Linked DNA regions of Pelosinus fermentans DSM 17108. The protein of the gene in region 2 binds, or shares a complex with, the protein of the main gene of each other region. Links are inferred from orthologs where the notes say so. Each region holds a gene or a part of one and is shown on either strand. Other genes may lie near its edges.

The links.
Region 1: the proteins of tig (region 2) and rpsG are in contact, whole or in part, in a crystal structure (PDB 3GTY), measured with the Thermotoga maritima proteins. The link is inferred for Pelosinus fermentans DSM 17108 from one-to-one orthologs. Residues at the interface, in WP_004081061.1 of Thermotoga maritima: Glu122, Val124, Val129, Leu130, Tyr133, Glu188, Gly259, Ile262, Tyr263, Glu266, Ser270, Glu273, Gln274, Glu277, Arg308, Gln311, Ile312, Ser315, Tyr316, Glu325, Arg329, Arg336, Leu363, Phe366, Trp367, Arg373, Leu377, Arg381, Leu384, Glu387; in WP_004081843.1 of Thermotoga maritima: Lys34, Lys52, Lys55, Glu59, Arg62, Gln63, Glu66, Asn67, Lys69, Val71, Arg95, Ala109, Lys110, Lys111, Gly112, Arg113, Pro114, Glu117, Glu121, Ile124, Ala125, Tyr127, Asn128, Asn129, Thr130, Gly131, Lys135, Asp139, Arg142, Met143.

What each region holds. Positions count from the first base shown.
Region 1 is NZ_AKVN02000001.1:4,161,078-4,164,307, forward strand. Bases 333-3,230 are described here. They hold rpsG (30S ribosomal protein S7), read right to left. Parts: upstream 2,068-3,230; coding sequence 1,597-2,067; downstream 333-1,596. Other genes in these bases: fusA (elongation factor G), read right to left, coding at 333-1,559; rpsL (30S ribosomal protein S12), read right to left, coding at 2,105-2,479; FR7_RS19215 (L7Ae/L30e/S12e/Gadd45 family ribosomal protein), read right to left, coding at 2,575-2,853. In the rest of the region: more of fusA, read right to left, coding at 1-332.
Region 2 is NZ_AKVN02000001.1:1,854,083-1,857,309, forward strand. What follows is about bases 320-3,214. They hold tig (trigger factor), read left to right. Parts: upstream 320-1,069; coding sequence 1,070-2,359; downstream 2,360-3,214. Other genes in these bases: FR7_RS08220 (radical SAM protein), read right to left, coding at 320-612; clpP (ATP-dependent Clp endopeptidase proteolytic subunit ClpP), read left to right, coding at 2,391-2,996; clpX (ATP-dependent Clp protease ATP-binding subunit ClpX), read left to right, coding at 3,011-3,214. In the rest of the region: more of FR7_RS08220, read right to left, coding at 1-319; more of clpX, read left to right, coding at 3,215-3,227. UniProt on the Bacillus subtilis protein: Involved in protein export. Acts as a chaperone by maintaining the newly synthesized protein in an open conformation. Functions as a peptidyl-prolyl cis-trans isomerase.

The DNA.
Region 1 (3,230 bases), 2.3 Mb from region 2 along the record:
CCTTGACCTGGCTCCAAAGGTTCAATTTCCAGCCAGCAATGACCGTATTGACCACGACCACCAGACTGACGAACAAATTTTCCTTCAGATTTCACTTTTTTGCGGATGGTTTCACGATAAGCAACCTGAGGTTTACCTACGCTGCAATCCACTTTAAATTCTCTAAGCATCCGGTCAACGATAATTTCTAAATGCAATTCACCAACACCAGCAATAATGGTTTGACCGGTTTCCTGGTCTGTATTCACGCGGAATGTTGGATCTTCTTCTGCTAACCGTTGTAGTGCAATACCCATTTTTTCTTGGTCAGCCTTGGTTTTAGGTTCCACTGCTACAGAAATAACTGGCTCAGGGAAAACCATGGATTCAAGAATAATTTGGTTTTTATCGTCACACAGAGTATCCCCAGTAGTTGTATCTTTCAATCCAACTGCAGCAGCAATATCGCCTGTGTATACTCTTTCAATTTCTTCACGATGATTTGCATGCATTTGCAGGATACGTCCGATACGTTCTTTCTTACCTTTAGTGGAATTATATACATAAGACCCGGAAGAAAGCTCCCCGGAGTATACCCGGAAAAATGCCAGTTTACCTACATAAGGATCAGCCATAATCTTGAAAGCTAAAGCTGAAAATGGCAAACTGTCATCTGCTGCGCGTTCATCTTCTGCTTCTGTATCAGGGTTGATTCCTTTAATAGCAGGGACATCAGTAGGCGCCGGCATGTATGCGATAACCGCATCCAATAATGGCTGCACGCCTTTATTTTTGTAAGAAGAACCACATAATACAGGAGTCATTTTGCAAGCAATCGTTGCTTTACGAATACCAGTATTGATTTCTTCTAATGTAAATTCTTCACCCTCAAGATATTTCATCATGAGTTCATCGTCGCTTTCTGCCACAGCATCTAAAAGACCCTGACGGTACTCAGCAACATGATCTTGCATATCTTCTGGAATCTCAGCAGCTTCACTGAATTTACCAAGGTCATCAGTGTAAACAACAGCTTTCATTTGCACCAAGTCTACATATCCTTTGAAACCATGTTCCAAACCGATAGGCAGTTGAACCGGCACAGCATTTGCACCTAAACGAGTTTTCATCATATCGACAACCCGGTAAAAATCAGCACCAAGAATATCCATTTTATTTACGTATGCCATACGAGGCACACCATATTTATCAGCTTGACGCCAAACAGTTTCTGATTGCGGTTCTACGCCACCTTTAGCGCAAAATACAGCTACAGCTCCGTCTAACACTCTGAGCGAGCGTTCTACCTCTACGGTAAAGTCCACGTGTCCTGGTGTGTCAATGATATTAATACGATGTCCAGACCATTCACAAGTTGTAGCTGCAGAAGTAATTGTAATACCCCGCTCTTGTTCTTGTACCATCCAGTCCATTGTCGCAGCGCCTTCATGCACTTCCCCAATTTTGTGTACTTTGCCAGTATAAAACAGTATACGTTCAGTCGTAGTGGTTTTGCCAGCGTCAATATGTGCCATAATACCGATATTTCTAGTATTATTAAGCGAGAATTTTCTGGCCACTATCATCACTCCTTACTGTTTAAGAAACCTTAAAATCTTACCAACGATAATGCGCAAAAGCTTTATTGGCTTCAGCCATTTTATGTGTATCTTCTTTTTTCTTAATTGTTGCACCAGTATTATTGGATGCATCAATTAATTCAGCCGCTAATCTTTCACGCATGGTTTTTTCACCGCGCAGTCTTGAGTAATTCACCAACCAGCGAATCCCAAGTGACAAACGACGATCCGCACGCACTTCGATCGGTACTTGGTAGTTTGCGCCACCAACACGGCGAGCACGCACTTCCAAAACTGGCATAACATTCTTCATTGCTGTTTCAAAAACCTCTAAAGGATCTTTGCCGGTTTTAGCCCGGATAATATCAAATGCATCATATACAATATTTTCAGCAACACTTTTCTTACCATCTAGCATTACTTTATTTACAAATCGAGTAACAATTTTAGAATTGTATACTGGATCTTGCAATACATCGCGTTTTGTAACAGGTCCTTTTCTTGGCATATTGTCCCCTCCTTTTCCAGGGTTATCTAATTAATTTTTACTTTTTCGCACGTTTGGTACCATATTTCGATCTTCCTTGGCTACGTTTTTGCACGCCAGCAGTGTCTAATGCACCACGAACAATGTGATAACGTACGCCCGGTAAATCCTTGATTCTACCACCTCTGATAAGCACAACACTATGTTCTTGCAAGTTATGACCGATACCAGGGATATAGGCAGTAACTTCAATACCATTTGTTAAACGTACCCTCGCTACTTTACGAAGTGCAGAGTTTGGTTTTTTAGGAGTAGTTGTATATACTCTTGTACATACACCACGCTTTTGCGGAGATTCCTTCAAAGCAGGCGCAGTAGATTTTTCTATAAGCGACTCTCTACCTTTACGTACTAATTGATTAATTGTTGGCATTCAATACACCCCCTTCCAAATTATCTTAGAATGATTATATAAAAATTTCACCTCAAATTTATGAGTTTAAGGCAAAACATTTAACATGGTTGCGTTTATTTCAAAACCGCTACTGCTGCCGCACCAACTTCAATGCCACAGGCACTTCCTAATTCAGCCATAGTAAGTGTCACTTCTACTGCCACATTTTTGTGTTCACACAATGTTCGCAGAGTTTCTACAAATCGTTGTTCAGCATCTTGTGCAATATATACAACTTGCACCAGCTCTTTTTCAACCGCTTTGGTGACTTGTTTAACACCGACTATTTTTTTAGCAATCTTCAGCTTCTCGAGCGACATACTGTTCACTCCCTTACTTAGCAAACCAGTCATTTCTCACTGGCCCTCTAATATATTATCATTACCCAAAGGCAATGTCAACAAACATATCTCAATAAATTCATATTTTCTCTATATTTGCAGGCTTTTTTTATGACCACGCTGCCAGGCGTATCATTTTTTCCGTATTCTGTAATTTTTTAAAGAAAAATATTAATTTTATTGCTAGCCGAAGGTAATTATATCACTTTCCAAACTTTTGTCAAAGAAATTTCATAGACTAAAATAATACTTTTAAACACGAAGATGCGAAGAATTAGAAAATAAACATATCCCTTCGTGTTCTTTGCATTTCTTCGTATCTTCGCGTTTCAGTGTTTTTACACTCTAAAATATATATTTTCTCCATAAAAAAGAGGAACTTGATTAAG
Region 2 (3,227 bases):
AATAGTTGTAGCGATGTTTACATTATATTGTTTAAAGAAATCGATACAGTCATCATCAACTAATGTAGCGTTTGTAAAGATTTCGATATATTCATAACCGATTTCATAGGCCTTGATGACTAGGTCGCGCCATTTAGGATATAGTAATGGTTCACCGCCAATGAATTGAATATCAGTAGCTCCTGCTGCTTTTGCTTCTTCTATTAGGGAGAGCCAGCGGTGATGAGGTACGAGATCCAATTCCTTGCGTGAAGGGCCGCTTTCGGAGTAACAGTGTAAACACTTGCTGTTGCAGGCTGCTGTTAGTTCTAACCACAGAAACTCAAGTTTTGCGGGGGAATCTGGCAAGGAGCGCTCTGGCAAAGAAGCAGAAGATGTTTCGTCAAAGAATCCTAAATCTTTTTGTTCCAACTTATTTAAGAAATTCATGTATTGTGTGCTTTCGGCAGACGACATATCCCAAAGATCCTCCAAGGCGTTGCTTTGACAGGCACTGAGTAGCCCGGCTGCACTTTGGTTAATGGAATGAACCTTTCCCGTTTTAAAGTCGTAGATTGCAGCACGAACAGCACCTTTCACTAATTTGCAGTGTTTTTGTAAGTTATAATACAACAGATCAGCCTCCTTTTATGGTGGATTTATTACATAATATGCAAAAAACGGTATCTTGGTGTGTGTCATCTTTCAAAAAAAACAATCGGATGTTGACAAAAAATAAGATTACATATATAATTAATAACGTTGTTGATGACAGTTAAATATAATATGCGGAAGTAGCTCAGTGGTAGAGCATCGCCTTGCCAAGGCGAGGGTCGCGAGTTCGAATCTCGTCTTCCGCTCCATAGAAATATTGAACTCGGCAGTTATTGCTGGGTTTTTTGCATATATCTTGTTTTTGTTATTTACTTATGGTATCATATGGGGTATGACATTCTAAAGTGTAGTGATTTATGTCTAAAGTAAGGAATTTATTTGAACTAACATAGAAAACATGTTAAAAATGGTAATACTATTTTTGGCGTTACACATAATGTCGCCAACTAATTACATAGGGAGGATACAATACGAAATGAAAGCAACAATGGAGAAAATAGACAATCATAAAGTGGTCTTTGAAATTGAAGTACCTCAAGTGGAAGTAGCAAAAGCAGTTGAAAAGGCATATCGTAAATTATCTAATAAAGTAAATATTCCGGGGTTCCGTAAAGGAAAAACACCTCGTCGCATTTTAGAAATGCATATTGGTAAAGAAGCTCTATTAGATGAAGCTTTTGAAATCATGGCTAGCCCTGCGTATGCTCAAGCTCTTGAAGATAATAAAATTGAACCAGTAAGCCGCCCTCATATTGATGTCGTTACTTTAGCAGAAGATAAAGATTTACTTTTTAAAGCTACTGTAGTGGCAAAACCAGAAATTACTTTGGGACAATATAAAGGATTGAAGATTGCTGCAGCAGTAGAAGAAGTTACAGAAGAAAAAATCAACGCAGAAGTGGAAACCATGCGCAATAGTCATGCCAAAATGGTAGTAGCAGAAGATGCAGTGATTGAAGACGGTGATTTTGCTATTATTGATTTTGAAGGATTTGTAGATGGCGTAGCTTTCCCTGGCGGAGACGGCAAAGCCTATCCGTTGCAAATTGGTTCGAACACTTTCATTCCTGGCTTTGAAGAACAAGTAATTGGTGCAAAAGCCGGTTCTGAAATTGATGTAAATGTAACCTTCCCTGCGGAGTATCATGCTGCTGATTTGGCAGGCAAAGAAGCTGTATTTAAAGTAAAAGTTCACGATGTAAAACGCAAAGAACTGCCAGCATTGGATGATGAATTTGTTAAAGATGTAAGCGATTTTAATACAGTAGAGGAATTAAAGGCTGACATTAAGAATAAATTAGAAAAGGCTGCTAGTGAAAAAGCGGATCGTGATTTCCGTAATGAAGCTATTAAGCAAGCAGTGGAAAATGCCACAGTGGAAATTCCAGATGTTATGGTGGAAGACCGTATTTCAAAAATGATCGAAGATTTAGGTGCCAACTTAGAAAGTCGCGGAATGAAGCTGGATGATTATATGAAGTACATGAACACAGATTTAACAGCATTACGTCAAAATTATCATGAATCAGCTGTAGCGAATGTTAAAACTGATTTACTGCTGGAAGCTATTGTAAAAGCTGAAGCATTAGAAGTAAGTCATGAAGAAGTTGATGCTGAAATTGCTACGATTGCTAAAGGATACGGTGCAGAAATCGAAGATGTAAAAGCGATTATCAACGGACAAGGAAAAATGTCTACTGTATTTGATTCCATATTACGTAAAAAAGCAGCTCAACTGATTATTGACAGTGTAGAAAAAGAGTAATAGAATAATAAATCAATAGAGGTGTTATGCTATGAATTTTGTACCAATAGTAGTAGAGCAATCAAGTCGTGGGGAACGATCCTATGATATTTTTTCCAGACTTCTAAAAGATCGAATTATATTTATTGGTGGTCCCATTGATGATAATGTGGCAAATCTTGTCATTGCCCAATTACTGTTTTTGGAATCGGAAGATCCTGAGAAGGACATCCATGTGTACATTAACAGCCCAGGTGGCGTAGTGACAGCTGGATTGGCTATCTATGATACCATGCAGTATATTAAACCAGACGTTTCTACCATTTGCCTTGGTTCAGCGGCAAGTATGGGAGCTCTTTTGCTTACTGCAGGTGCAAAAGGAAAGCGTTATGCACTTCCGTATGCCCGTATCATGATTCATCAACCTTTGGGTGGAACCCAAGGGCAGGCTACCGATATCGAAATTCATGCTAGAGAAATATTGCGACTTAGGGAACTTCTTAACGGGATTCTTATTCAACACACTGGACAGACAAAAGATAAAATTGAGCATGATACAGAACGTGATTTCTTTATGTCTGCAGAGCAGGCTAAGGAATACGGTCTGATTGATGCTGTAGTTGTCCGTGGAGAAAAACGTCATGAAAGTCCCAAATAAAGAGGTGATATAGTATGTTAAAATTTGGGGATGACAAAGGTCAACTCAAATGTTCTTTTTGCGGTAAGTTGCAGGAACAAGTTAAAAAGCTGGTAGCTGGTCCTGGTGTATACATTTGTGATGAATGTATTGAGCTGTGTAATGAGATTATTGAGGAAGAACTAAGCGGAGAGATTGATATTGAGCTTCGTGATGTTCCAAAGCCTAAAGAAATAAAAGATATTCTTGATC